Regions from separate parts of the Terrabacter sp. 2TAF16 genome, predicted to be linked through region 1. Evidence: riboswitches for the same ligand, from Rfam matches in the RefSeq annotation. Region 1 holds a riboswitch; each other region holds the start of a gene.

Region 1 (7,293 bases):
CATGACATGGCGCAACCGTTTCGTGGTGTGGTCAACGTCGACATCAGGGACTCGGTGGAGGACTGGGCCCCGTTCGCCCCGCCGAAGGCACCCGAAGGGTCGCCCAACGTCGTGTACATCGTGCTCGACGATGTCGGGTTCTCCGCCATGAGCTGCTACGGCGGCCCCATCGAGACCCCGAACATCGACAAGATCGCCGGCGACGGGGTGCGCTACACCCAGTGGCACACAACAGCCCTGTGCTCGCCCACCCGGTCGTGCCTGCTCACCGGACGCAACCACACCCGGAACTCCATGGCGTGCATCACGGAAGGGGCCAGTGGCTTCGCCAACGCCAGCGGCACCATCCCGCCCGAGAACGGGATGCTTCCGGAGATCCTCGGCGAGCGGGGCTGGAACACCTACATGGTCGGCAAGTGGCACCTGTGCCCCACGGTCGAGATGAACCTCGCCTCGACGCGTCGCAACTGGCCGACCGGGCGTGGCTTCGAGCGCTGGTACGGGTTCCTCGGGGCCGAGACCAGCCAGTGGTACCCGGAGATCACCTACGACAACCACCCGGTCGACCAGCCGAGGTCGCCCGAGGAGGGCTACCACTTCGGTGAGGACATCACCGACAAGGCCATCGAGTTCATCATGGACGCCAAGGCCGTCGCGCCGGACAAACCCTTCTTCCTCTACTACGCACCGGGTGCCGCACACGCGCCGCACCACGCGCCCAAGGCGTGGATCGAGAAGTACGCCGGGCGTTTCGACGCGGGCTACGAGGCGATGCGTGAGGCCACCCTGGCCCGTCAGGTCGAGATGGGCATCGTCCCCGCGAACACCGAGCTTCCACCGATGAACCCGATCGGCACGCCGGAGACGCGCACCGGCCCGGACGACCAGCCGTTCTCGGCCGTCGACACCACGCGGCCGTGGGACTCGCTGTCCGAGCAGGAGCAGCGCCTCTTCGCCCGGATGGCGGAGGTGTACGCCGGTTTCCTGTCCCATGCCGACGCCCAGATCGGTCGGTTGCTCGACTACCTCGAGGAGACGGGCCAGCGGGAGAACACCATGGTCATCCTCGTCTCGGACAACGGTGCGAGTGGTGAGGGCGGCCCGGACGGGTCGGTCAACGAGATGTTGTTCATGAACGGCATCCCCGACGACATCGACGTCAACCTCGCCATGCTCGACGAGCTGGGCGGGCCCAAGACGTACAACCACTACCCGAACGGGTGGGCGATGGCGTTCAACACGCCCTTCAAGATGTGGAAGCGCTACGAGTTCAACGGTGGCACCTCCGACCCTTGCGTGATCTCGTGGCCGGCCGGCATGACCGCCAAGGGTGAGATCCGGGAGCAGTACCACCACGCCATCGACCTGGTGCCCACCGTCCTCGACGCCCTCGGCATCGAGGCCCCGGAGACCATCAAGGGCCACACACAGAGCCACTTCGACGGCGTCAGCATGCGCTACAGCTTCGACGACCCCGAGGCCCCCGGGCGGCGGCAGACGCAGTTCTACTCGATGCTGGGCTCGCGGGGCATCTGGCACGACGGCTGGAAGGCCATCACCACGCACCCGACGATCAGCGGTTGGTCGCACTTCAACGACGACGAGTGGGAGCTCTACCACGTCGAGGTCGACCGCTCCGAGCTGCACAACCTGGCGGCGGAGCAGCCCGACAAGCTCCGTGAGATGGTCAACCTCTGGTACGCCCAGGCGGGCGCCAACGAGGGGTTCCCGCTCGATGACCGTTCGGCGCTGGAGATCCTCGTGTCCCCCCGGCCCCAGCTGTCGGCCCCGCGCGACCGGTACGTCTACTACCCCAACCACGCCGAGGTGCCCGAGGCCCAGGCCGTCGTGGTGCGCGGCCGGTCATTCGTCATCGGTGCGCTGGTCGACATCCCCGAGCCGGGCGCCCAGGGCGTGCTCTTCGCCCAGGGGTCGAGGTTCGGCGGACACAGCCTCTACGTCAAGGACAACCGGCTGCACTACGTCAACAGCTTCGTGGGCTTGTTCGAGCAGAAGGTCGTCGCGACCGAGGACCTGCCCACGGGCGAGAACCTCATCCTGTCGGCGTCGTTCGTCAAGGACGGCGCGGAGCAGACCCCCGTCGCCACCGGCACCCTGTCGCTCTACCACGGCGACACCGTGGTCGGAGAAGGCCAGATCAAGCTCCAGCCCGGCAGCTACATGATCGCCGGGGAGGGACTGGCGGTGGGGCGCGACATGGGCGACCCGGTCACGCAGGACTACCCCGGCGCGCGCCCGTACCGGTTCACGGGAGGCACCATCAGGCGCGTCGCCGTCGACGTGAGCGGCGAGCCCTACGTCGACCTGGAACGTGAGGCGCAGGGCATGTTGATGCGTGAGTGAACCGCCACTGACCTGCAGGGGCGTCACACGATCGGTCCCGACGAAGGCCGCACGGGCCCACGGCTGGAGCATGAGCATGCATGAGGACGAGCGTGGTCGGGCCGAGTCACCGGCCGACCTCGAACCACGGGGGCGGGTGCTCGACGAGATCCGCACACCGCGGGCGGCGGCCATCGCCGGGATCGCCTTCGCCGTGCTCCTGGGGGCGGTCGTCATCCTCATGTACCTGGCGCTCCCGGGCACCGGCGGCCGCTCGACGTGGATCACCGATGCGGAGCGCCGCGGCAGGGTCACGCTGGCGATGCAGCTCACCCCGTACGCGGGCATCGCCTTCCTGTGGTTCATCGGGGTGATCCGTTCCCGTCTCGGGCACCGCGAGGACAAGCTGTTCGCGACAGCCTTCCTCGGGTCGGGGCTGCTCTTCGTCGCCATGCTCTTCGCCGCATCTGCAGATGTCGGAGCCCTGCTCGCCCTCTACGACGGGCCCGACAGCGTCTCGCCGGAGTACGTCCGGCAGGTGGGGGCGGTCAGCACGGCCCTCCTGACGACGTTCGGCATCCGCATGGCAGCGGTCTTCACGATGGTCGTCACGAACCTCGGCCGTCGCACCGGGATCGTGCCGCGCTGGCTCGTGGCCGTGGGGTTCGTCGTCGCGCTGGTCCTGCTCCTCGCACCACCGCGGACGGTCTGGGCCGTCCTGCTCTTCCCGTTGTGGGTCCTGCTCCTCAGCCTGCACCTGCTGGTCACGTCGTTCCGACCGGGGCCGGCGACGGCGTAGGGCAGCGCAACGGGCCGTGGAGCCCTGAGAGGGCCCCACGGCCCGGGTCATGCGTCAGCGGCGATCGCGGCGATCGTCGCGCCGGTCCTCACGGCGTTCACCGCGCCGGTGTATCCCGTGCGCGACGACGACGGCGCCGCCGACGGCGGCCACTGTCCTTCTCCTGCGCCTGGCTGCGAGTGGCATGTCAGGCTCCTTCCTCTTGGTCGGACTCGATGGCGGCGATGACGGCCTGGATCGGGATGCGCCCGCTGGCCACGAGCTGGCCGCCGGCGTGGCGCACCGCCGCGCCGAAGGGAGCCGCCCACAGGTTCTCCCACACCAGGACGGCCGCTGAGCTGCCGGGCTCGATGGTGTCGGCCAGGTCGGCGACGTCCTGCTCGCTGAGCAGCATGGCCAGCTCGGTCTCGTACGCACGGAGCTCGCCGATCTCCGAGTCCTCCAGGTCGGTTGCCTCGAAGGCCTCGAAGCTGCCGTCCTCCGCCTTCTTGAAGAACAGCAGGTCCAGGACCCGGATGAGCTCGCGATCCACGTAGTCCTTGAGGATCGGGGCGATCTTGCCGTTGAGGGTGCTGCCCTCGAACTCCACGACGATCCAGTCCACCGGACCGAGCTCGTCGACGTTGAGAGTCATGTCATCTTCTCCTTGGGGTGCGTCCGGTGGTCGGTGCGTCCGATGGGGGACCGATCTCAACGCTAGGAGCCGCTCGTCCGTGCCGCGTCATCCGCCGGGGATGAGCCTCTCGCCGTGGGCACGCAGATGCGGCCCCGTCAGCCGGACTCGCACGTCACGGTGGAGCTGGCGAGGGGACTCGAACCCCTAACCGCCTGTTTACAAGACAGGTGCGCTACCAATTGCGCCACGCCAGCACGTCTCGGCGCGAGCGCCGCGGACGGGCGAAAGCGTAACCGAGCCAGACGGCATACGCCCAAACACCGGGCGCGAACCGACGCCGGACATGAGAAGGACGGCCCCGCGCAACCCAGGGGTTGGTCGCGCGAGGCCGTCCGGCTCAGTTGTATCAGGAACTCACGGGAGTCGCAGAGTCTGACCCACGAAGATGAGGTTCGGGTTGGTGACCCGGGCGCCGTTGGCCTTCCAGAGGGCCTTCCAGCCGCCGGCCACGTGGTAGCGCGCGGCGATCTTGCCGAGGGTGTCGCCGCTGCGCACGGTGACCTTGGCGCCCTTGGCGGTGTTCTTGACCGTGGGCTTCGTCGCGTACGTCTTCTTCTTGACGACCTTCTTCGTCGTCACGGGCTTGCGGACGGTCGACCGCGAGACCGGGGTCGTCGTCGCGCCACCGTTGGCCCGGGTCAGGCCGGCCCGCTGCGAGCACACCGGCCAGGCGCCGGGGCCCTGGGAGGCGAGCACGCGCTGCGCGATGGCGATCTGCTCGGCCCGCGTGGCGAGGTCGGCGCGCGACGCGAAGGCCGTGCCGCCGTAGCCACGCCACGTGCTCTGCACGAACTGGAGGCCGCCGTAGTAGCCGTTGCCGGTGTTGATGTGCCAGTTGCCGCTCGACTCGCACTGGGCGACGCGATCCCAGACCGAGGCGGCCTTGGCCGACCCGCCCGTGGCGATGCCACCGACGATGGTGGCGGCTCCAGCGATTCCGACTCCCGCGATGCGCTGCTTGACCGAGATCTTCTTGGCCGCAGCATGCTTGGACATGTACTGCATGGGTGATCCTTCCTGACGCGCGCCTGCGGGGTTAGCTGTCGGGTTGGGGCGTCAGGTGCCCCGTCGCGGATGCGACTTCACCCCGAGACCAGATCTCGTCCTCTTGACATGCGCTTCGATACACATGCACTCACTGGCCACACTGGGTCCCCCGTCCTCGCCCGGCCCACGGGTGTGGGCTACATCCCTGGCTGGCGAGGCTCGGCGCGCTCAGGGAACGGATAAATGGGTGTCCATGTGAAGTTGTGGGAGCGTTCGTGTGGAGCCGGACGCGACGAAGCGACCCGGGAACCGAGTGGTGCTGCTCCCGTTCGACCCGAAAGTCGAGGCCGCCGAGCACTGACGGTACGGGACGTTTCCGCAGCGCACAAGGCACGTCGAGACACTTCCGTGATCTTTTTTTCAGCCCCAGATGCAGGTCGATGCGCTATGCACACAGGCCTCGCACAGGGGCCGCCCGGGCGCCCCACAGGCCCCGGCCCCGCACGCTCAACCGTCTCGCGCGCCGAGCCGTCACTTCCCGAACGGGTTCGTCGTGAACGGGTCCCACGTGAGGCTCGACCCGTGCTGCAGGGCCACGAGCGCAGCCGCGACGCCGAAGACGGCGAGCAGCCCGGACACGATCTGCGCGGCCAGGCCGGCCGGCACGAGGCGCCGCGCCATCGAGCGCGAACCGCGTCGCAGCGAGGCGCCGCCGGGGCCCCACCACAGCATGAGCAGGCCGAGGACACCGCCGATCGCGAGCGTGATCGGTGTGCCCGGGCCGAGGTCGGTCCCCTGCGTGCCGGCGAGGAGCAGGGCGGCCGCGAAGACGCCGGCGAGCGCCACCGCCACGGGCAGGAGCAGCCCGACCCCGGTTGCGATGATGCCGACGACGAGGTGCCACGGGCTCGACACGACGGCGAAGGGCACGTCGCTGCGGCGGCGGCCGAAGTCGTAGCGGCGCAGCACGAGCGCCGTGACCGAGCGGTCGGTGGCCCGGGCGAGCGCCGACAGGACGACGAGCACGACGAGGGCGATGCCCGGCCACGCCATGAGGGCACCGACCCAGGCGATCGCGACAGCGGCGAGCAGTCCGGTGCGCATCGGCAGTCCGATGCGCGGGTCGCCCTCGCGCTGGGCGGGCTCGTCGTCCTCGTCCCACTCGTCGTCGGGCCAGTAGCCGTCCTGCGGAGCCGGCTCGACGTCCTGCCCGCCGCGCCCGTGCCGGGCATCGTAGGCCTGGGCGCCGCCCCAGTCGTCCGGCGACGCGGGCTCGTCGTCCCAGCCGTGGTCGTATGCCGCCGGGCCGGGGTCGGACGACCGCGGACCGGTCGGGGGCGGGGCCCACCGCACCGGGTTCGCCGCGGCCGCGCCAGCGCCCACCGCGCCCACCGCGCCCACCGCGCCTGCCGTGCCTGCTGTGCCGACGGGCGGCATGACGGCGGTGCTGCCGTGCTGCACGACCTGGGTGTCTCCGGGGGTCGCGCTGACGCGGCCGTCGTCCCACGGGTTGCCGCTCGGCGTCGGCACGGTCGCCGCGCGGCCGGCGGCGTAGAGCTCGAGCGCTGCGATGACCTCGTCGGCGTGAGGGCGAAGCCGCGGATCGGGAGAGAGGGACGCGCGCAGCAGCGGCACGAGGCGCGGGTCGACCCCCTCGAGGTCGACGTCGCCGGCACGGACGCGGGTGAGCACGGCGTCCATGCGGGCGCGGCCGAACGGCGGACGGCCCGACGCGGCATACGTGATCGTGGCGGCCCAGCCCCACCAGTCGGTGGCGTCGGTGATGGCGGCACCTTCGACGAGCTCGGGCGAGAGGTAGCCGGGCGTGCCCATGACGAGCCCGCCGACGGTGTGGCGCACGTCGTCCTGCAGGTGCGCGATGCCGAAGTCGATGAGGACCGGGTCGCCGTCCTCGATGAGGACGTTGCCCGGCTTGATGTCGCGGTGGACGACCCCGCACGCGTGGATGGCGCGGATCGCCTCGGCGATCCCGCGGGCCAGGCGAAGCAGGTCCGCCGGGGCCAGCGGGCCGTGGTCCTCGACGACCTCGTCGAGGGCCGGGCCGGGCACGTAGCGGGTCACGATGTAGGGGCGGGGCGCCATGACGTCGGCGTCGATGACGCTCGCGACCCGCGCGTCGCGGATGCGCGAGAGGGTGTCGACCTCACGGGACAGTCGCTGCCGGGCGTCGGCGTCGTGCGCGACGTGGGCGCGCAGGACCTTGATCGCGACGGCACGGCCGCGCGGGTCGAGGGCGAGGTGGACCACGCCCATGCCGCCCTCGCCGATCTCCTCGATGAGGCGGTACGGGCCGATCCGCTGCGGGGACCCCGGCCCGCCGGGGCGCGCTGCCACGGGCACGCCACCGGTGCGCGCGCCGGGCCGCGGGTTGGGCACCCGCTCGGTCCGGTCGTACGCAGTCATACCCCTACGGTATGCGACACGGGCGCCACGGCAGGAACCCTGCGGCAGCGAGCCGCGGAGTGTC
Region 2 (7,293 bases), on a different contig from region 1:
TCTGGCGCTCGGTCGTCCTGGGCGGACCCTTCGCGATGACCGCCTTCCTCTGGCACCTCACGGCGCTCATGACGATCCTCCTCGCGTTGCGCGCACTCGGCGTCGTCCAGCCGTCCGTCGCGTCGTGGCAGTGGTGGCTGACCCGGCCGCTCCTCTTCACCGTGCTCGCGGTCGTGACCGGCCTGCTCGTGGCCGTCTTCGTCCGCTTCGATCGCGGGCCTCGCACGGCGGCTGACGCGGCGGCGGAACCGCGGGGCTGGGTCGACCCCGTGGCGGCCGTGTCGGCGGGCGTGCTCTTCTTCGGCATCCTCATCGTCTCGATCGTCGGCGTCGACGTGCTCGGCAACCGGCCGGTCTTCTTCCTCGTCGGCGACGTCACGCCGATCGTCGGATTCGCCGTCCTCGGGGCCGGGCTGCTCCTGCTGCGCACGACCCGCCCCCGCGCACCCCGCACCTGACGCGCGCTCCGCCTGTCGAGTGAGCGCCCCGTCCCCGTCGAGTGAGCGCTCCGTCCCAAGGAAACTCGATGGCAGCGCCCACGCGCGGACCCCTACCGTCGTGCCATGGAGACGAGGCTCATCGACGTGCACGACGACGCCGTCTGCGCCCGCGCGTACGACGTCATCATCGCCAGCAAGGGCCACGAGCGCCCGTGGAACGAGCCGCCCTCCCTCGCGGAGACGCTCGTCGAGTGGCGTCACGTCGACGAGGCCGAACGCATGGAGATGTGGGCTGCCCACGACGGTGACGAGCTCGTCGGCGTCGCGACGCTCTGGCTGCCGCTGTCGGACAACACGACGATGACGTGGACCGACGTCCAGGTGGACCCGGCCCACCGCAGGCGCGGCGCCGGCACCGCCCTCGTCGAGCGCCTCCTCGAGCGGGTCCGTGAGGAGGGTCGCGTCACGATGGTCGTCGACTTCCTCGTGCCCCCGGACTCGGAGGGACACGGCTACCGCCGCTTCGCCGAGCGGCACGGCTTCCACCTCAGCAACACCGAGATCATGCGCCACCTCCAGCTGCCCGTCGACGAGGACCTCCTCACGCGGCACGCCGAGCACGCCCGACCGCGCTGGGAGGGTGTCTACCGCCTCGAGACCCATGTCGGCGGCGTGCCCGAGCACCTGCAGGAGTCGCTCTGCGCCGTCATGAACCAGCTCGCCGTCGACGCGCCCACGGGCGACATCGAGTTCGAGGAGGAGTCCCTCACGCCGGCGCGCTACCGGGAGTACCTCGACGTCGCGAGTGCCCAAGGGCGCGTACGCCTGACGACCGTCGCGGTCCACCAGGACAGTGGCGACGTCGTGGCCTACACCGACTTCATGCTGCCCTCGGGTGCCCCTGGGATCGCTTGGCAGTGGGGGACGCTCGTGCACCGCGACCACCGGGGACGTCGGCTCGGGATGGCCCTCAAGGTCGAGAACCTCCGGCGCCTGCAGGTGGACCACCCCGAGCGGCAGCGGGTCGTCACCGGCAACGACGACACTAACTCGTGGATGGTCTCGATCAACGAGGACCTCGGCTTCCGCATCGTCGAGCTGTGCCCTGCCTACCAGCGGTCGCTCGCCTGACCTCGCCCGTCCCCCTCGGTCCTCGCGACCGAGTCGGCTCGCGTTCCACTCACGGCCGCGCCACCGCGCGCCCGTCACGGCACCCCGTGACCGGGGCGGACGGCATACGCACGCCGTCGTGAGACGACGAGGCGCCCGCTCCCCGGGTGGGGAGGGGCGCCTCGAGGTGAAGTGTGGTGCGCGTCAGAACGCGGACTCGGGGACGTCCATGAGGTCGTTGTCGGTGGCCTCGGCGATGGCGCGCTCGGCGGCGAGCTTCGGCAGGACGTTCTTGGCGTAGAAGGACGCTGCGGCGACCTTGCCGCGGTAGAAGTCGGCGTCCTTGCCCGTGGCGCCGCCGTCGATCGCCTTCTGGGCGACCTCGGCCTGGCGGAGCAGCAGCCAGCCGACGACGAGGTCACCGGCCGCGAGGAGCAGGCGGGTCGTGTTCTGGCCGACCTTGTAGAGGTTGGCCGTGTCGCCACCCATCCGCGGGTCGCTCTTCATGGCGTCGCCGATCATGTGGCCGACGATGCCCTGGACGTCCTCGAGGGCCCGGCCGAGCAGCTCGCGCTCGGTGTCGAGCGAGCCACCGAGGTCCTTGGCGAACTCCTGGATCTGTCCGGCGACGTGCTGCAGGGCCTGGCCCTTGTCGCGGACGATCTTGCGCAAGAAGAAGTCGAGTCCCTGGATGGCGGTCGTGCCCTCGTAGAGCGTGTCGATCTTCGCGTCGCGGACGTACTGCTCGATCGGGTAGTCCTGCAGGAAGCCCGAGCCGCCGTAGGTCTGGAGCGACTCGGTGCCGAGCAGGACCCAGGCGCGCTCGGAGCCGAGGCCCTTGACGAGGGGCAGCATGAGGTCGCTGATCCGGTTGGCGACCTCGGCCGCCGAGCCCTTCTCGAGCGGCACCGTCGGGTTGCCGCCCTGCGCCTGGTTGACGGCGTCCTGCTGGCTCGCGGTGTAGATGACGAGGGCGCGCAGACCCTCGGCATACGCCTTCTGGAGCATGAGCGAGCGGCGGACGTCGGGGTGGTGCGTGATGGTGACGCGGGGCGCCGCCTTGTCGGTCATCTGCGTCAGGTCGGCGCCCTGGACGCGCTCCTTGGCGTACTCGAGGGCGTTGAGGTAGCCGGTCGAGAGCGTGGCGATCGCCTTGGTGCCGACGAACATCCGGGCGTTCTCGATGACCTTGAACATCTGGGCGATGCCGTCGTGCACGTCGCCGAGCAGGGTGCCGACGGCCGGCTCGTGCTCGCCGAAGGTGACCTCGCACGTGGTGCTGACCTTGAGGCCCATCTTGTGCTCGACGTTGGTGACGTGGGCGCCGTTGCGCTCGCCGAGCTCGCCGGTCTCGAGGTCGACCTGGAACTTCGGCACGATGAAGAGGGAGAGGCCCTTCGTGCCGGGGCCCGCGCCCTCGGGGCGGGCCAGGACGAAGTGGACGACGTTGTCGACCATGTCGGACTCGGCCGAGGTGATGAAGCGCTTGACGCCGGTGATGTGCCACGTGCCGTCGGGCTGCTGGACGGCCTTGGTGCGGCCCGCGCCGACGTCGGAGCCGGCGTCGGGCTCGGTGAGCACCATGGTCGTGTGCCAGGCCTGGTCGACGATGTGCTTGGCCAGCTTCTTCTGGTCGTCGGTGCCGAGGTGCCAGAGGAGGTTGGCGAAGGAGTAGCTCGCCGTGAACATGTGGATCGCGGGGTTGGCGCCGCAGACCATCTCGGCGACCGACCAGCGCAGCGAGGCCGGCACGACCATGCCACCGAGCTCGGCGGGGACATCGAGATTGCCCCAGTCGCCGTCGACGTAGGCCTTGAACGACTTCTTGAAGGAGTCGGGCATCGTCACCGACTGGCTGACCGGGTCGTAGACGGGCGGGTTGCGGTCGCTGTCGAGCAGGCTGTCGGCCAGCTCGTGCTCGGCGAGGCGTGAGACCTCGCGGAGGATGTCCTTGGCCGCGTCGACGTCGACGTCGGCGTAGATGCCGGTGGCGAGGACGTCCTGACGGTTGAAGACCTCGAAGAGATTGAACTCGAGGTCACGCACATTGCTCTTGTAGTGGCCCATCCGGGGACCCTCCACGTTCTGTCGCTCGTCGTGCGTCCGCGCTGTCGTCGGCGGGCGCGCCAAGTTACTGGCCGGTCACTTCCATGATGCTACTGACCGGTAACGATCGCAAGGGGGAGAGGTCACGGTTCCGCCACGAGCGGCCTCCGAGGGCGTATGCCGCCCGGCCGGCTCGTCGCCGTCATCGCCGGCGCGACCGCACGCCGCCTCGACCGGGTGCTCGACGGCGTCGACGAGGACGCGGTCCAGCACGCACTGGCCCGGGCGACCGGCAACTACCGGCGCGGCAACGAGCGGTGACGGTGGGGGAGCGCCCGCGACCCGTCTCGCGAGGCCCGGCCGGACGGCATGCGTGCTCGGACGGCATACGCGCCCGGACAGCAGAAGGGCCCGGTCACGGAGACCGGGCCCTTCCCATCTGGAGCAGGCGGCACGAATTGCACGTACGTCTTCCTTCTGGAAGAAGGCTGTTCTGCTACTGAACTACGCCTGCGAGGCGTCGCCAACCGTAGCAACAGTCGGGCCGCGACGTCCAAACGGCGCGCTCGGGCGCGCCGGCGGACCACGCGCTCGGGTCCGGGCCGACTAGCTCGAGGTCAGCCGAGGGTCACGAGCCGTCGCGCAGGCGGCGGGCGAAGGCCGACGACCGCGCCCGCAGATCCTCTACACGTCGCTCGACGAGGGCGAGCGGGTCGAGGCCGCCCTCCATGCCGTTCGGCGGGCGTCGGACGTGCGTCGAGCAGCTGAAGTCGGCGTGCACGAGGGTGCCGAGGCTGTTGCCCTCGCGGCCGGATGCCCCGGCCCGCCGGGCCACGAAGAGGGCCACCTCGCTCGTCGCGAAGGCGTCCTCGCACCAGGCGCACATCGCGCTCGCCTTGCGCGTGCGCTCGGCGGTCCGGAGGAGGAAGCCGACGGGTTCGTCGTTGACCGGGACGACGGCGTAGGCCCGTTGCGGGTTGCTGCGGTCAACCCAGCCGAGGTAGTCGAGCGTCTCCCAGCGCGGGCCGAGGTCGAGGTCGGCGGGGAGGGTGGCCTGCTTGGCCTCACGCCGGGAGGCGTTGACGAAGGAGGCGCGAATCTCGTTGTCCGTCAATGGTTTCACGGTCTGTTCCTGTCAGTCGGGCAGGACCGGGGTGCCCGGTCAGCCGGGGTGGGGGAGGTGGAGCGGGACCGTGACCGCTGAGCAGGCCATGACGGCCACCCACCTCTCCGCGGGCCTCCCCGCTGACGACTGACGTGCCCCGACGGAGCAGCGTCCATGGTGCGTCACGACGTCCACGGTGGTCCACTGGTTTACCGAGCACCGCAGCGCCGGACTGCGTATGCCGTGGGCTGCCGAGAGCGTCCTCCACGCCACGGCGCCGGATGGAATGTCTGCTTCCACCGCATTTGACTTGTCAACTATTGCCACAATCTGTTCGTCTAGGACCCTTTTCGTGACCTGTCTGTCACCGTCGATGGATGCTCATCGCCCGGGGTCTCCCCCGAGCGGCCCACCGCACGCCGAGTCCTGTCCACCGGTGGGGCAGCAACGCAATAACGGACAGGAGTGGGGGACCCACTTTCGGGCCGGCCAACCGGTCCTTGGGGTGAAGCCGCATCTGCGGCCGGGCATCTTCCGCCCGAACCCGACAGCTCACCTCACAGGCGTGGGAAGGAATCCACCATGCCCACTTCTACCCTTGCACGCCGAATTCCCTTGCAGTCCTTGGCTATCACGCCACTTCTCGCAGCCGCCCTCCTCGTCGGGACGGGTAGCGCGCCGACATCGTCGGTGACGCACCAGGCTGCCTCTCGAGCGGGAACCGCTCCGGTCACGATCAAGGCCAGACCGGTCGCCTACGTCTCGGCCGCCACGCGCGCTGCGCGCGGCAGGACCGCCGTCAGGGTCGCTGCCGCACAGCAGGGCGATCCCTACCGCTACGGGGCTGCTGGCCCGTCGGCGTTCGACTGCTCCGGCCTCGTCTACTACACCTACCGCACCCGTCTCGGCGTCGGCGTCCCGCGCACCGCCAACGCCCAACGACTCGCCAGCGTCCGCATCAGCAAGGCGAACGTCCAGCAGGGCGACCTCATCTTCTTCATGTCCGGAGGCCGCGCGTACCACGTCGGCATCTACGCCGGCTACGGCAAGGTCTGGCACGCACCCAGACCCGGCCAGCGCGTCCAGCTCTCGAGGATCTGGACGACGAGCTGGGTCGCAGGCCGCATGCCCTGACCCGGATCGGTCCCGGGGGTCCGTGTCGACCCTCGGGGCCGTGTCACCGGACGGTGCCCACCTCTCGGTGGTTCGACTCGTCGTGCGCGGAGCGAGCGACGGGAATCGAACCCGCGTATCCAGCTTGGGAAGCTGGCGCTCTACCATTGAGCTACGCTCGCACGGGCCGCCCGGAGGTGCCCCGCGAAGGGTCCGCAAGGCGGCACGCGGCGTCAGTGTAGCCGACACCGCGCCAGTGTCAGGAACGCGACCCCAGGGGCCGAAACCGTCATGGATCTCGCCAAGCAGACCGCCTTCGTCGACCACGTCCGCGAGCGCGGCGGGGCGAGTGCCCAGGTGGCCGTCACCCTCGAGCAGTTCTTCGAGGGCAACGACTGCGAGTGGTGCATCGCGCCGAACCGTCCCGAGGACGTGCCGCTCGACACCGTGCGCCGGGTGCTCTTCGAGCTGCGCGAGCACCCGGAGGTGCACGACGTGCGGGTGGAGCTCGACGTCCTCGAGTTCCAGGACTTCCCCGACGACGAATGGCCCTACGCGAGTGGGGTGGCCGTCATCACGACCCTGCTCCCCGAGGAGGTCGACGCGATGACGATCGATGCAGACACCGAGTCGAGCGGCGGCCCCGCCGCGAGCGCGCAGTGGCTCGTCGACGGGCCGGTCGTGCCCGAGGGCCACCACTACGTCGGCGTGTGGTGGGACTGATGGCTGCCGACGGCGGCCGGATCGTCACGGGAGAACTCGAGCAGGTCACCGGCGCCGTCTGCTACCACGGCGAGGGGCCCGTGTGGTCGCCGACGTGGGGTGGGCTGCGCTGGGTCGACCTTCTCGCCGGTGACGTCCTGACCCTGCGCGCCGACGGCTCCGTCGACCGCCTGCACGTCGGCGACGTCGCCGCCTTCGTGCGGCCACGCAGGTCCGGGGGCTGGGTGGTCGCGACCGAGCGCGGTCTGGCGCTCGCGGACGAGCCGGACGGCACACCCACCCCGTGGTTCGACCTCTGGGACGACCCGACGGTCCGGATGAACGAGGGCGGCGTCGACGGCGAGGGCCGCCTGTGGGCGGGGACGATGGGCTACGACCGCGTGCCCGGCAGCGCGCGGCTCCTCCGAGTCGACGGCAACGGCGACGTCACGACCCTGCTGCCCGACGTGACGATCTCCAACGGCATCGACCTCTCGCCCGACGGCCGGCTCGCCTACTACGACGACACCCCGACCGGCCGCACCGACGTCTTCACGGTCGTCGACGGCGAGCTCACCGACCGGCGCCCCTTCGTCACCCACGACGTCGGCCACCCTGACGGGCTCACCGTCGACAGCGCCGGCAACGTCTGGGTCGCTCTCAACGGCGCGGGCCGCGTCCGCTGCCACTCACCGGGGGGCGACGTGCTCGCCGAGGTCGCCGTCCCCGTGCGCCTCACGACGGCGTGCACCCTCGGCGGCGACGACCTGCGCGACC
Region 3 (7,293 bases), on a different contig from region 1:
GGCCGCCCCGGCTCGACCGTCGGCTTCGTCGGCGCCCCGCACGGCGTCGAGCTGCCCGTCCGGCAGATGTTCGTCCGCAACGTCGGCCTCGCCGGTGGCATGGCTCCCGTGCGCACCTACCTGCCCGACCTGCTGGAGCGCGTCCTCGACGGCCGCATCGACCCGGGCCGGGTCTTCGACCTGACGCTTCCCCTCGACGAGGTCGCCGAGGGCTACCGCGCCATGGACGAGCGGCGTGCGATCAAGGTCCTGCTGCGCCCCTGAACCAGCCTCACCAACCCTGGACAGTGGCTGACCGGCGACACCGAACGGGTATGCCGTGAGGACACCAAGCCGTTGACGCTCGCGCTCCGAACACCGCACGTGACCCGCGAACCCGAGCACACGGCATACCCAGCTGCGGACCAGGAGCGAGACGTGACGCACGCCCGGCTCATCGACGCGACGGCTCCGAGCGCGCCACGCGGCATCGTCCTCGTGCTCCACGGCGGCGCGGCGCGGCGCACACCGATGCGCGTCAGCCCGACCCAGCTGTCGGTGCTGCGGATGGTGCCGATCGCGGGCCGCATCGCGCGCGCCGCGAAGGGCGAGCTGGCCGTGCTGCGCCTGCTCAACTCGACGCGCGGCTGGGACGCCCACCACACCCCGGTCGACGACGTGCGCTGGGCCCTCGGCGAGGTCGCCGACCGCTTCGGTCCCGACCTGCCCGTCTGCCTCGTCGGTCACTCGCTCGGCGGTCGGGCCGCGCTGCTCGCGGCCGGCGAGGACCCCGTCGTGAGCGCTGTCGCGCTCAACCCGTGGGTCTACCCGACCGAGGGGCACCTCGACCTGACCGGGCGACGCGTCCTCGTCGTCCACGGAGACGACGACCGCATCGCCCGACCGACTAGCTCGGCGGCGGTGGCCCGCGACCTCGCCCGTACCGCCGAGGTCGGCTACGTCACCGTCGAGGGGGGCAAGCACGCGATGCTCCGGCGCCACGGCGTCTTCGACGGCCTGGCCGCCGACTTCGCGGTCGCGACCCTCCTCGGCTGCCGACCCGAGGGCGTCGTCGGCCGGGTCCTCGCCGGTGAGGCCTGGGTCGACGTCTGAGCCGAGGTCTGACCGGACGTCGGCTCCAACGCCAGGGCGTTCGAACGTCAGTGCCTTCGAACGCCAGGGCCTTCGAACGTCAGGGCCTTCGAACGCCAGGGCCTTCGAACGTCAGGGCCCCAGACACACGGAGGACGGCCTTCAGCACGTCTTGCGGCGAGATCGTCGGTCCAATTCAGCTTTTGTAGTTTTGTGACCGTTTGGTCACTAAACGTGTACTTACTTTGCAGTCGTCCGTTTCGCCCAATACAGTCGAGTCACCCCCTCCAACGACCGGTCCGGAACTGAAGTGAGGACCAGGATTGGCCCCGAGATTTGCGTCAGTCGATGACTACATCGCCTCCTACCCCGAGGAGACGCGAACTCAGCTTGCGGGGGTCCGCCGTACGATCCGCGAGGTAGCCCCTCACGCAGGCGAGAAGATCAGCTACGGCATGGCGACGTTCACCGTCGACGGCAAGCCCCTCATCTACTACGCCGGCTGGAAGAACCACGTCGGCCTCTACCCCGTCCCGACGGGTGACGCGCAGTTCGAGGAGGCGATCAGCCCCTACCGCCGCGCCAAGGACACCGTGCGTTTCCCGATCAGCCGACCGGTCCCGCTCGAGCTCGTCTCCGAGATCACCGAGCTCTGCCTCAAGCGCCGCGCGGCCGTCTCCGAGGGCCACGACGCCTGACACGCTGCCCGCCGCGGATCAGCCGGGGCCCGGTGCCTCGATGACCGCGAGGACGTTGCGGGCCGGGTCGGTGAACCACGCGATGAGCGGCCCTCCCTTGCGGAAGACCCCCTTGGCATCGGTCTCCATCGGCGTCCCCGCATACGTCTCGAAGATGACACCCCTCGCGGTCAGCTCGTCGACCGCGGCCTCGATGTCGTCGACCGGGAAGTTGAGGATCGTGAACGACGCCGGCTCGTGGTTCGGCTTCGGGTAGACGAGCGTGGGACGCTCGCCGCCCTCGCCGGCGAGGTGGAGCGTCAGCATGCCGTTCTCCTCGGTGACGCGCAGGCCGAGGGTGTCGGCGTAGAACGTCCGGGCGGCGCCGACGTCGTCGACGGAGAAGCCGCTGAAGGCGTGGGAGTCCTGGAGCACGGTGTGTCCTTCCGTGAAGGTGGGCAGGTGAGGGGGCGCAGCGCGCCCGACCCCTCCAGTGAAGACCCGTGGGGCGCGCCACGGCGCGCCTCCATCGAAGAAATTTCGGTGGAACCCCAATCCAGTGGGCCTGCCCGCGGCGAACCCCCGCCCGGAGACGGTCGACGACGACCCCCCGTCTGAAGCAGAGCAGGATGGACGGTTTGTCTCCTCGTCAAGGAGGAACACAGATGCGCACCACCACCACTCGGATCGCCGGCGCCAGCCTCGCTGCTGCCGCCGCCATGGCCTTCAGCGTCGGCCCGGCCTTCGCCGCGGACGCCTGGGTCAGCGCCAACCTCAAGCCCGTCGCCGGCAACGGTGTCGACGGCAGCGGTACCGCCATGGTCGAGGTCACCGGCAACACGATCACCGTGACGATGGCCGCCAACGGCCTGCTCCCCGACAACCCGCACGCCGCGCACATCCACTTCGGCGCCGAGGCCCGCCACGAGTGCCCGGTCCTGTCCGACGACAAGAACGGCGACGGCCACCTCAACACGACCGAGGGCGGACCGGCCTACGGCGACATCGTCGTGTCGCTGACGAAGACCGGCGACACGAGCCCGAAGTCGGGCCTCGCGATCGACCGCTTCAGCACGGCGCCCGGCGGCAAGATCGCCTACCAGCGCGGCAGCATCAAGGTCTCGAGCGACGTCGCCAAGGCGATCTCGGCCGGCCAGTCCGTCGTCGTCATCCACGGTGTCGACTACAACAAGGACGGCAAGTACTCCGGTGCCACGAAGAGCGACCTCATGCCGTCGCTCCCGACCGAGGCCACCGACCCGGCCCTGTGTGGCGCGCTGCGCGTCGCCCCGGCCGGCGGTATGCACACCGGCGGCGGCCAGGCCGCAGATGGCCTCAAGAGCGGTGGCCAGAACGAGGCCCTCATGCTCGTCGGTGCTGGCGCCCTGCTCGCCGCGGCCGGGACCGGCGCCTTCGCCGCCCGTCGCGCCCGGTCGCGCGCCTGAGTGACCGAGACCGACGTCGCGCACTTGAGCGACCGAGTCCGAGCGGCCGACATCGAGCGACCGACACTGAGCGGCCGACACCGACACGACCGACACCGACACGACCGACACCGACACGACCGACCGGGAGTCACCCGACCATGAGCGCACCGACCGGCTCCACGCCCGAGCCGACGTCGCCCACCGGCGACCGCAGAACCCGCCGCATCAGCGCCGGAGTGGCGGCGGCGCTGGCGGTCACGGCCGTGCTCGTCGTCATCGGGATCGTCGCGCTCGTGGTCGGCCTCAGAGGGAGCCCGGGGACCCCCGGCCCGCCGCAGCCCGCGGCGGGCGGGGTCGCCACGGCCAGCGCCCCCGCGGCGCCCGGCCCGTCCTCGTCCAGCCCGTCGGCGTCCCCCGGTCAGGGTGGGACACCGACGGCGGGCAGGACGGCCGGCGCCGCGCCGGGCACCGTCGGCATGGGTGACTTCCTCGAGGCTTCCGAGCCGACGTCGATCGAGATTCCGTCGATCGGGGTGCGCTCCTCGCACTTCGTCCGGCTCGGCATCCAGCCCGATGGCACGATCTCCGTGCCGGGCACGGCCCAGGAGGTCGGGATCTACGACGCCGGCCCCACGCCGGGCCAGCTCGGCCCGTCCGTCCTCGCCGCACACGTCGACACCCCCTCGGGCGTCCCGGGCATCTTCTACGAGCTGGGCAAGGTCAGGGCCGGTGACGTCGTCACGGTGTCGCGGCGGGACGGGTCGCACCTGACCTTCACCGTCGACAAGGTCGCGGCCTACAAGAAGTCCCAGTTCCCGACCGAGCTCGTCTACAAGGGCGACCTCACCCATGCCGAGATCCGCCTCGTGACGTGTGGCGGGCCGACCGACAGTCGCAACGAGTACCGCGACAACGTCGTGGTCTTCGGCCACCTCTCGAGCGCCACCTGACGACCGCGTCAGGACCGCGTCAGGACCGCGTCAGGACCGCGCCCGGCCCGACCCGCACTCGAGCCACGCTCGAGCCACGCTCGAGCCACACTTGAGCCACACCAGTCCGGCGTATGCCGCGGGGTCCCCACGAGGGACCCCGCGGCATACCCGTGGGGGGCTTGTCGAGGACGACGGCCGGATGTGATCCACGTCTCACCCATCCGAAGGTAAAGCGTTGGTATAGACGGGCACTTCGGACATTCAGGGGCGATCGGCGCGCGTCGTCGTTACCGTGGCGTGACATTTGCCAGTCGCCTCGTCTAGTCTTCCGGGAGTCCGGCCACCTGGTCGGGCTCTCGTGAGGTGGACCGCCTAGTCCTGTCACCGCCTGACGAGAGAGATCGAACCTTGTGACAGGAGCGGAGGAACCACACGTTTCTCCGGACGTCCTACGCAACGACTTCGGACGTCCTTGGGGTGAAGACCCACCCGCCACGCGAGCTTCGCGGGGCGGGCGTGGCCCGGGCACCTTTCCGCCCGAACCCGACAGCTAACTTCGTAGGCGCGGAGAGGTAACACGCGTGAACACTGAGAACATCCGCGGTCGCCATCGTGCGCCAGGCCGCCACAACCCCCTCAACGAACTCAAGCTCCTCGCCCGTGAGTCGGCTCAGCCGGCCATGAAGGCGGGCGCCGTCGTCGCCGCCACCGGTGGACTGGTCGCCACCTTCGCCAACCCGGCGAGCGCCGACACCCTGTCGCCCAACTCGGGTGACGTCGCGGCTGCTGCCGGTGTCGACACCGCGGCTCCCGCCGCTGTCGGTCCGGCCACGGCTGCCACCCCGGCCGCGTCGACCGCGCTGTCGAAGATCGGCTTCGCCCCCGCCGTGCAGAAGGCCGTCGCCCACCGCGTCGCGCCGGCCAAGCCGCAGGTCATCGAGGACGTCCAGGTCAAGACCGAGCGCGCTGCCGCCAAGGCCGCCGCCCAGACTGCCGCCCAGACTGCCGCTTCGCGCAAGGTCGCCGTCCAGCGCGCCTCCCGCGACCTGACCCGCGCCACCCTGACGACGAGCACGTCGTCGGCGAAGGCGAGCGTCAACACCGCAGCACCGAGCGCCTCGTCCGGCGTGCGCGCCTCGTCCAACTGGGCCACCGCGGGCCAGTGCACGTGGGGCGCTCTCAACAAGTGGTACCAGTCCGAGGGCTACTACCCCGGTGGCTGGACCGGCAACGCCATGGCGTGGGCCTCGGGCGCAGCGTCCGCCGGCTACACCGTGACGGGCACGCCGCGCACGCGGTCGATCCTCGTCATGCAGCCCGGCGTCCACGGATCCTCGAGCGTCGGCCACGTCGCCTGGGTGACCGCGGTCAACGGCAACGAGGTGACGATCATCGAGATGAACGCCCTCGCCGGTGCGTACAACTACAACACGCGCACGCTGACCGACGGTCCCGGCATGAAGTACATCTACGCGCCGTGACCCACCGGGTCGTCATCTCGACGACCTCCGCGACGACCACCGCGGAGTTCTCCACGAGCTGAGCGCGTACGAAGGGGAGGATGCCTGCGCATCCTCCCCTTCGGCATACCCACCCGAAACCCTCCGGCCGCGTGGGATCCCCCACACGCGCAACCCTGGACACACGGGAATGATCGACCGCCTGCCCTCCTTGTCGCCTAGGTAGTTGAAGGCTCCACCGACCGACGGTGGGGGCCGCCAACCGCCACCGACAGTCCCCTAGACGTGAGGAGCAGGCCTGTGTCCACGGCCTTCGAGAGCATCCGCATCGGCCGCTGGGACCTTCCCCAGCGCTTCGTCATGGCCCCGCTGACCCGCAACCGCGCGGGCGAGGGCCAGGCACCGACCGAGCTCAACGCCGAGTACTACGGCCAGCGCGCGAGCGCCGGCCTCATCATCACCGAGGGCACCCAGCCGAGCGCCGTCGGGCAGGGCTACCTCGACACCCCCGGCATGCACTCCGACGAGCAGGTCGCCGGCTGGCGCCTCGTCGCCGATGCCGTGCACGAGGGCAACGGCCACGTCGTCGTCCAGCTCATGCACGCCGGCCGCATCGCCCACCCCGACAACAAGGGCGGCCTCGAGAGCGTGGCGCCGAGCGCCATCGCCGCGCCCGGCGAGATCGTGACCCCGAAGGGCCAGCAGGCGTATGCCGTCCCCCGGGCCCTCGAGACCGACGAGATCCCCGCGCTCGTGGCGGAGTTCGTCCACGCTGCGCGCCAGGCCGTCGCGGCCGGGCTCGACGGCGTCGAGGTGCACGCTGCGAACGGCTACCTGCCGCACCAGTTCCTCGCGCCGTCGAGCAACGAGCGCACCGACTCCTACGGCGGCTCGCCCGAGAACCGCGCCCGCCTGACCGTCGAGATCACGAAGGCCGTGGCCGAGGCGATCGGCGCCGACCGCGTCGGCATCCGCATCTCGCCCGCGCACAACATCCAGGGCGTCCTCGAGGAGGACGAGGCCGAGACGGCCGCGACCTACGAGTCGCTCGTCGAGGGCATCGCCCCGCTCGGGCTCGCCTACCTCAGCATCCTCGGCGACCCGGAGTCCGACCTCGTCCGCGATCTGCGCAAGCGTTTCGACGGCCCGGTCATCCTCAACACCGGCTTCGGCAAGGTCACCGAGCTGGCCGACGTCGAGGACATCCTCGAGCGCGACCTCGGTGACCTCGTCGCCGTGGGGCGCGAGTTCCTCGCCAACCCGGACCTCGTCCGTCGCTGGCGCGAGGGCGCCCCGCTCAACGAGCCGAACTCCGCCACCTTCTACGGCAGCGGCGCCGAGGGCTACACGGACTACCCCGCCCTCCCCGATCACACCGTCGAGTGAGCGCCCGGTAACAGTCGAGTGAGCGCCCCGTCACAGACCACCTGTGGCGGGGCGTTCACTCGACTGGGACGGAGCGCTCACTCGACTGGACCAGGTCGGATGGGCATCGGCGCAGGCCGGTCAGGTGGGCACCGGCGCTGGCCCGTCAGGTGGGCTCGGGCGGGTTCTCGGCGGCGCCCCCGGACGGGAGCGGGTCACCGAGGGGTCGCTGGACCCACACGACGTCGTGCGAGGCGCCGAACTTCCAACCGATGTCGCGGTAGGTGCCGACCGGCTCGAAGCCCATCGCCGCGTGCAGTCGGCCGCTCGCCACGTTGGGCTGGGTCATCCCGGCTGCGGC
Region 4 (7,293 bases), on a different contig from region 1:
GCCTGACGTCCGCGCGGACCTTCTCGGGCCAACCCTAGTGTGGGGTCATGGACAGCTCATCTCGCGAGCCGGCCCGGGAGGGCCTTGCCGCCGTACGCCGCGTCGACTACTCCGGCGACGGCCTCGTCGAGTCTGACGTGGCCGCGTCGCCCTACCTGCAGGCCAGGGCCTGGGTCGATGCCGCGCTCACGGCGGCCGAGGAGCGCGACGACGTGCCCGAGCCGACCGCCATCTCGGTGGCCACCGTCGACGCGACGGGCGCGCCGGACGTGCGCACCGTCCTCATGCGCTTCTTCGACGAGCGCGGCCCGGGCTTCGTGACCAACCTCGGCTCGGCCAAGAGCGAGCACCTGCAGTCCAACCCTCGTGTCGCGGCGGCCCTGACCTGGCCGGCCATCTACCGCGCGATCCGCTTCCGGGGCACGGCAGAGCTCGTCGGCCGCGACGAGGTCGAGGCCTACTTCGACGCCCGGCCCTACGGCTCGCGGCTGTCGGCCTGGGCGTCGGACCAGTCGCGCCCGGCCGCCGACCGGGCCGAGCTCGAGCGCAAGTGGCAGGACGTGCTCGAGCGCTTCCCCGACACGGGCAGCGACCACGACGTGCCGGTGCCGGACTTCTGGGGCGGGTGGCGCATCGTCTGCGACGAGGTCGAGTTCTGGGCCGGGCGGCGCAACCGCCTCCACGACCGGATCGTCTTCCGCCGCACGGGCGACGGCGACCTCGCCGACGCCGACTCGTGGACGCGGCTGCGTCTCCAGCCCTGAGTCCCGCCCACACCCCGGACACGGAACAGGGCAGCCCGACGAGTCGGACTGCCCTGCTTCATCCATGGTGTGGATGGGGACGCGGCTATCGCGTGGCCACCTCACACGCTCCGGAAGAAATCACTTCTCGGATCACCTCCCTTCGGTTTCGATGTCACGACCGTACGTCGGGGTCTGACGGGCGGCAAGACCTTTTACGAGGGTTGTCCGGCGGGGCCGTCGGGGCCGTCTGAACCGCCGGGCTGCCCCGGTCGGTGCTGCTGCGGGTCGGTCGGCAGCGGGTCGTCGGTCGTCGTGCCGCTCGTGCCGCCAGCACCTGCGCCGGCATCGGCTTCGGCGCCGGCTTCGGCGCCGGCATCGCTGCGGGTCGGGTCGTCGGCGCTGGTCCGACGTCGACTGATCCGGGCGAAGGCGACGACCGCGGCCACGACTGCGACGAGGACCAGCGCCACGACGACCATCGGGCCCCAGGCCGCGTCCGGCGGTGCCGTGGCGTCCATCGGCCGGGCCGCGGCCAGTCCCACAGACACGGGCAGCGTCATGGCCCCACCTCGGCGTCCGGGGCGACCGCCGCGGTGGCCTCGGGCCTCAGCTCCGCGCCCCGTGACCCGCCGCCCGCCGGAGGGAGCGGCGTCGGCGGTGTGGGGGTCGGCGGGGTCGGCCCGGTCCCCGAGCCGGAGCCGTCACGGCGGTCGGCCGAGCGGGAGGGCGAGGACAGGCTGCGGGCGCCCACGAGCAGGGCGAGCAGCACGGGCAGCTCGAGGTAGGCGTGATAGCTCGCCAGGGCGGCATACAACGTCTTGCCCTGGGCGAAGTCGAGACCGAAGAGGACGGCGAAGAGTGCGGCGGCGACGAAGCCGACGGCCCACAGCCGCGGACCGGTCACCCACGGCACGCGGGCCTCGAAGGCCGCCGAGGCGTCCGGAGCGACGCGGGGGAGCAGCGCCACCCACACGACGTAGTGCATCGTCTGCATGAAGGCGAAGACGGTGAGGAAGCGCATCCCGAGCACCGTCGCCGCGGCGCTCGGCGGGGCGCTCGCGGCGAGGATGGTCTGGCCGTCGCCGACGACGCTGCGCACGATGCCGGGGTCGGCGCTGAGCCACCCGTCGAGGAACCCGAGCAGGACCACCGCCGGGATGGCGACGACCCACAGCAGCTGCACGGCCCGGAACGCCTGCCGCCCGCGACGCGAGGTGATCCGGCGCGACCACTCCCAGAGGAAGAAGAGCGGCACGACGTTGTGCAGGTGGGTCAGCACGACGAAGTGGTACGTCGGGAAGGTCAACGAGACGGCAGCCGCGGCACCGATGAGGACCCAGGCGGCGACCCGCCGCCGGCCGTCGAGCCCGTGACGGGCGGCAGCCGCGAGGATGACGTAGCCGAGCACGATCTCGGCGAGCAACGCGGGCCGCCCGACCACACCGGCGAGGAGCCGGCAGACCACGATGCCGGTGACGAGTGCGGCGAGCAGCTCGAGGAAGGGCCGCCCGAGGAGGCTGGCGAAGCGGCCCGCGACGTAGCGGATCTCGAGGAGGTTGTGCAGGATGCCGAAGAGGATGAGGCCGATGACGGCGGTCGCGATCGGCGCCCCGACGGCGATCGCGAGCGAGAGGCAGACTGCCACCAGCACGAGGAGCGTGATGGTGCTCGAACGATGCACCGCGACGGCCGGGTCGGGCGCGTCGGTCACGGAGCCGCCCGCTCGGGGCCGCGCGGTCACGAGGTGAGCCCCGCTGCGCTGCACGCCCTGGCGCTGACGCTGGCCGTCGAGGTGCCCGTGCTCGTGTCGTTCGCGCGCGCAGCGGGCTGGGCCGGGTGGGGCCGCGCGCTCGTCGGCGCGGTCGGCGTCAACATCGTGACCCACCCCGTGCTGTATGCCGTGTCGACGGGCTTCGGGTCACCGTGGCAGCTCGTGGGGGCGGAGGTCGCCGTCGCCGCCGGGGAGACGGCGCTCCTCGTCGCGGGGTGGCGGGTGCAGGCGCGCGAGGACGCGATGACGGTGGCGCTGGCGGTCGTCGCCGCCAACGCCGCCTCCACCGCCATCGGTCTGCTCGTCCTCTGAGTCCTGGCCACGGGCCAATGCTTTCGTCGGCTGGTCGGCCCGGCCACCCGAGTAACCCGATCGTTAGGGTCCTGTGGCGTGACCGAGATTCAGGGGGACGGCGCGGAGGGACGCAGCGGCAGCCTGCGCGCCATCGCGCTGTCGGCCTACGGGCCCACTCTCCTGGGCTCGACGGGCGCGGGCGCGGTGTCCCCGATCATCGCGGTGTCGGCACGTGAGCTCGGCGCCTCGGTCGGCGTCGCGGCGCTGCTCGTCGCGATGCTGGGCGTGGGCCAGCTGCTCGGCGACCTGCCGTCCGGTGCCCTCGCGGCCCGCATCGGTGAGCGCCGGGCGCTGCTCGTCGCGGCCGTGATCGAGGCCATGGGCATGCTCGTCGCGGCTCTGGCCGGCGGTCTCGTCTTGCTCTTCGTCGGGGTGCTCGTCATCGGGCTCGCCGGCTCGCTCTTCGGCCTGGCCCGGCAGGCCTACCTCACCGAGGCGGTTCCGGTGGCGATGCGGGCACGGGCCCTGTCGACGTTGGGTGGCGTGCACCGCATCGGCTACTTCGTCGGCCCCTTCATCGGATCGCTCGTCATCGCCAGGTGGGGGACCGAGGCGGCGTATGCCGTCGGCGGCGTCGCGAGCATCGCCGCGTTCGTCCTCGTCCTGCTCGCGCCGGACATCACCGGCTCGGCGCATCGGATCGGGGGCGGCGGACCGCCGCGCAGCGTGGCGTCCGTGCTCCTCCAGCACCGGCACGTCCTCCTGACGCTCGGCACCGGTGCCATGTGCGTGGCCGGGGCGCGCGCCATCCGCGAGGCCCTCGTGCCGCTGTGGGCCGAGTCGGTCGGCTTCTCCCCGGCGCAGACGTCGCTCGTCTTCGGGGTCGCCGGGGCGCTCGACATGGCCCTCTTCTACCCCTCGGGCTGGCTCATGGACCGCCACGGCCGGGTCGCGGCCGCCGTGCCCAGCATGCTCGTGCTCGGCCTCGGCATGATGCTGCTCCCGCTCGCCACGAGCCTCGTCGCCGTGACGGCCGCGGCGACCGTGCTCGGTCTCGGCAACGGCCTCGGGGCGGGGCTCATCATGACCCTCGGCGCCGACGCCTCGCCCGCGGACGGACGGGCGCAGTTCCTCGGCGGTTGGCGGCTCTGCGCGGACGTGGGAAGGGCAGCGGGCCCGCTGGCGTTGTCAGGGCTGAGCGCCATCATGTCGCTCGGCGCCTCCTCCGTCGTGCTCGGCGTGGGTGCCGTGGTCGGGGCGGGCTGGCTGCGCATCTGGGTGCCACGGCACGACCCGACCCGACGCGCGAGGACCGGGCCGACGCCCGGGCCACTCACGGGCGGTCCCTGACCGCTCTACGATTCTGAGAAGGTATGACCGTGACGGACCTGATCGACACCACCGAGATGTACCTGCGCACCATCTTCGAGCTCGAGGAGGAGGGCATCGTGCCCCTCCGCGCGCGCATCGCCGAGCGTCTCGGCCACTCGGGCCCCACCGTGTCGCAGACCGTCGCCCGCATGGAGCGCGACGGGCTCGTCGCGGTCTCGGGCGACCGTCACCTCGAGCTGTCCGACCACGGCCGGCTGCTCGCGACCCGCGTCATGCGCAAGCACCGCCTCGCCGAGCGGCTGCTCGTCGACGTCATCGGCCTCGAGTGGGAGTACGCCCACGACGAGGCCTGCCGCTGGGAGCACGTCATGTCCGAGAAGGTCGAGCGCAAGATCCTCGGCCTCATCGGCGAGGGGCTCGAGTCGCCCTACGGCAACCCCATCCCCGGTCTCGAGGAGCTCGGGGTGCGCCAGGACGAGGACTTCCTCACCGGCCTCAGCACCCTGACCGCCGCCGTGGGGGTCGCGCCGACGGTGGTGACGATCCGTCGCATCGGTGAGCCCGTCCAGGTCGACCCGGAGGCGCTCGCGCTGCTGACGAGTGCCGGCGTCGTGCCCGGCGCCCGCGTCGAAGTCGTCCGTGACGGCGGACGGGTCGTCGCCGTCCGCGAGGGCAGCGAGCCGTCCACGGGCGTCTCCCTGCCCGACGACGTGGCCGTCCACGTCTTCTGCCAGGCCGCCTGAACACGCCGTATCCGGCAGGGTTTGCCCCGGTTTGCCGGGTCGTTTTGGCAGGCCTTGCCACACCTCGTCCGGCCCCTTCCGGAGGTCGCTGAAATTTCTTTGACTTCCGGGAACTCGAAGGTGACAAGGCACTCCTACTTGGGTACGGTGGGCGAACTTGCTCTCCCCGTCGAGTGAGTGCCCCGGGTCGGACCGCCTAGTCCTGCCATCGACCTGAGGCTCAGTACGAACCGCATGGCAGGAGCGGGGGAACCACTTTCTCCGGGCGTCGAGAGACGCCCTCGGGGTGAAGCCCTCCGTGGACCGAGACCGGTCCGAGCGAAGGCCGGGCAGTACCTCCAGCCCGAACCCGACAGCTCACCTCGTAGGCGTCGAGAGGTCAAACGTGGCTCAGAACGTTCCCGGGCGCCACCGCGCCCCCGGTCGCTTCAACGCGATCTCGGAGCTCAAGACGATCGCCAAGGAGTCGGCCCAGCCCGCCGTGAAGGGTGCCGCCATCGTCGCGGCCTCGGGTGGTCTCGTCGCTTCGTTCGCCGGCACCGCGAACGCCGCTGACGGCTCCGCCAGCACGGTCGCCGGTCCCGCGGCCGTCGGCCCCGCCGTCGGCACGCTCAAGGCCGGCAACGCCCTGTCGGCGATCGGCTACGCCAAGCCCGCCCTCAAGCAGGCCTCGGTCAAGCCGGTCGTCATCGAGGACGTCCAGGTCAAGTCCGAGCGCGCCGCGAAGAAGGCCGCCGAGAAGGCCGCGGCCGAGCGTGAGGTTACCCAGCAGCGCGCGTCGCGCTCCGGCTCGACCACCCGGGTGGCCCTCAACGTCGCGCCCAACCCCAGCGCCACCGGCATCATCGGCATCGCCCAGTCGTACTTCGGCGTTCCCTACGTCTACGGCGGCACGACGCCCTCCGGCTTCGACTGCTCCGGCTTCACGTCCTACGTCTACCGCCAGGCCGGCATCTCGATCCCGCGCACCGCGTCCGCGCAGGCCGCGGCCTCGACCCCGGTCAGCAACCCGCGCCCCGGCGACCTCGTCTTCTTCGGCTCGCCGATCTACCACGTGGGCATCTACGTCAGCCCGGGCCGCATGATCGACGCCCAGCGTCCCGGCACCGTCATCGGCAACCACTCCATCTGGACGACGCCGTCGATGTACGGCCGCATCTGAGCGGTCACCTCTCACGCCACACGCTGCGCCCCCACCGGATCCGGTGGGGGCGCAGCGCTTTCCGGCCCTGTCGGCCACCGTGGTTGACTGAGTCGATGACCGATCAGCCTGCTGCCGAGTCCACGACCATGATCGAGCTCGACCTCTGGAGCGACCTGGTCTGCCCTTACTCGTGGGTCGCCAAGCGCCGTGTCGAGGCTGCCGTCGCCGCCTTCGAGCGGCCGCACGACGTCACGGTGCGCCTGCGCTCCTTCGAGCTCGACCCGGACGTCCCGGTCGGTGGCTCCGTGCCCGTCAGCGACCACCTCTCGGTGCGCCACGGCGGCGACGCGGGCGCTGGCCGGCTCATGAACGCCAAGGCCAGCGAGGTGGCCGAGGCCGACGACCTCGTCTTCGACTGGGACCGCGCGGTGCGCGCCAACACCTTCGACGCGCACCGGCTCTGCGCCCTCGCCGGCGAGATGGGAGGCCCCGCGCTGCGCTCCGCGGCGGTCGAGCGCTTCCACTCCGCGCACTTCGGCGAGGGCCTCGCCATCGACGACCGTGAGGTCCTGCAGCGCCTCGCCGGCGAGTGCGGTCTCGACGAGCGGCGGGTGTCGGCCGTGCTCGCCTCCGACGAGTACGCCGAGCAGGTGCGTGAGGACGAGCAGCAGGCGCGCTCCATGGGCGTGATGTCGACGCCGTTCGTCGTCGCCAACGGGTATGCCGCCGTGACCGGAGCGCACCCGGTCGAGGACTACCTCGCGCTGCTGCGCGGGGTGGCCACGCAGACCCTCTGAGCGCGGACTCGCAGGCAGGGTGCCCGGCCCGACGGGCCGGGCGGACGGCATACGCCCTCGGTCAGGAGGGCTGGTCCGCGGCCGGGCGGCCGAAGGAGACCGCGTCGTCCACGGCGGGTGGGGCGTCGGCGCGCAGCTGGTGGTCGGGGAGCGGGCCGAGGGCGTCGTTGACGGTCGAGAAGGCCCGGCGCAGCGCGACGAAGACCGTGATCGCGAAGATCTGCCGGTCGTCGAAGCCGGCGGCGCGCAAGGGCTCGAGGTCGGCAGGGGTGGTGGCGTTCGGGGTGCTCGCCACGGTCCGGGCCCAGGTCGCCAGGGCGGCGTCGGCGGCGTCGAGGGGCTCGTCGTCTCCGCGGAGCACGGCGCCTGCGACCTCCTCGCCGGCAGCGGTGGCGAGGCGGCCACCCCACGCGAGCGCGCAGTAGGAGTCGCCGATGGTCGAGGCGGTCGCGGCGATGAGGATGCC

The links. Region 1 has a riboswitch for cyclic di-AMP ahead of AB4Z14_RS11935 (transglycosylase family protein). Riboswitches for the same ligand answer to the same signal wherever they lie in the genome.
Region 2: another riboswitch for cyclic di-AMP. It lies ahead of AB4Z14_RS18095 (C40 family peptidase); the one in region 1 lies ahead of AB4Z14_RS11935 (transglycosylase family protein).
Region 3: another riboswitch for cyclic di-AMP. It lies ahead of AB4Z14_RS07140 (CHAP domain-containing protein); the one in region 1 lies ahead of AB4Z14_RS11935 (transglycosylase family protein).
Region 4: another riboswitch for cyclic di-AMP. It lies ahead of AB4Z14_RS17210 (C40 family peptidase); the one in region 1 lies ahead of AB4Z14_RS11935 (transglycosylase family protein).

The regions. Positions count from the first base shown of each region.
Region 1 covers NZ_JBFRFZ010000006.1:655,577-662,869, forward strand. The annotation lists gene AB4Z14_RS11915 (arylsulfatase) at 7-2,364, shown strand; gene AB4Z14_RS11920 (hypothetical protein) at 2,435-3,142, shown strand; gene AB4Z14_RS11925 (DUF6325 family protein) at 3,330-3,776, opposite strand; tRNA gene AB4Z14_RS11930 (tRNA-Thr) at 3,937-4,012, opposite strand; gene AB4Z14_RS11935 (transglycosylase family protein) at 4,173-4,823, opposite strand; cyclic di-AMP (ydaO/yuaA leader) riboswitch at 4,827-5,014, opposite strand; gene AB4Z14_RS11940 (protein kinase domain-containing protein) at 5,337-7,229, opposite strand.
Region 2 covers NZ_JBFRFZ010000013.1:31,443-38,735, forward strand. The annotation lists gene AB4Z14_RS18065 (acyltransferase family protein) at 1-458, shown strand, start outside; gene AB4Z14_RS18070 (GNAT family N-acetyltransferase) at 564-1,571, shown strand; gene AB4Z14_RS18075 (acyl-CoA dehydrogenase) at 1,755-3,617, opposite strand; gene AB4Z14_RS18080 (hypothetical protein) at 3,774-3,917, shown strand; tRNA gene AB4Z14_RS18085 (tRNA-Gly) at 4,037-4,110, opposite strand; gene AB4Z14_RS18090 (FBP domain-containing protein) at 4,225-4,719, opposite strand; cyclic di-AMP (ydaO/yuaA leader) riboswitch at 5,140-5,282, shown strand; gene AB4Z14_RS18095 (C40 family peptidase) at 5,326-5,835, shown strand; tRNA gene AB4Z14_RS18100 (tRNA-Gly) at 5,926-5,996, opposite strand; gene AB4Z14_RS18105 (hypothetical protein) at 6,106-6,537, shown strand; gene AB4Z14_RS18110 (SMP-30/gluconolactonase/LRE family protein) at 6,537-7,293, shown strand, end outside.
Region 3 covers NZ_JBFRFZ010000004.1:343,379-350,671, reverse strand. The annotation lists gene AB4Z14_RS07170 (zinc-dependent alcohol dehydrogenase family protein) at 1-264, shown strand, start outside; gene AB4Z14_RS07165 (alpha/beta hydrolase) at 418-1,092, shown strand; gene AB4Z14_RS07160 (iron chaperone) at 1,395-1,769, shown strand; gene AB4Z14_RS07155 (VOC family protein) at 1,788-2,183, opposite strand; gene AB4Z14_RS07150 (hypothetical protein) at 2,414-3,193, shown strand; gene AB4Z14_RS07145 (sortase domain-containing protein) at 3,334-4,125, shown strand; cyclic di-AMP (ydaO/yuaA leader) riboswitch at 4,497-4,684, shown strand; gene AB4Z14_RS07140 (CHAP domain-containing protein) at 4,689-5,588, shown strand; gene AB4Z14_RS07135 (alkene reductase) at 5,868-6,953, shown strand; gene AB4Z14_RS07130 (GNAT family N-acetyltransferase) at 7,099-7,293, opposite strand, start outside.
Region 4 covers NZ_JBFRFZ010000011.1:132,916-140,208, forward strand. The annotation lists gene pdxH (pyridoxamine 5'-phosphate oxidase) at 48-764, shown strand; gene AB4Z14_RS17185 (hypothetical protein) at 959-1,306, opposite strand; gene AB4Z14_RS17190 (hypothetical protein) at 1,303-2,457, opposite strand; gene AB4Z14_RS17195 (hypothetical protein) at 2,491-2,829, shown strand; gene AB4Z14_RS17200 (MFS transporter) at 2,908-4,161, shown strand; gene AB4Z14_RS17205 (iron dependent repressor, metal binding and dimerization domain protein) at 4,191-4,886, shown strand; cyclic di-AMP (ydaO/yuaA leader) riboswitch at 5,094-5,269, shown strand; gene AB4Z14_RS17210 (C40 family peptidase) at 5,272-6,048, shown strand; gene AB4Z14_RS17215 (DsbA family oxidoreductase) at 6,144-6,827, shown strand; gene AB4Z14_RS17220 (hypothetical protein) at 6,889-7,293, opposite strand, start outside.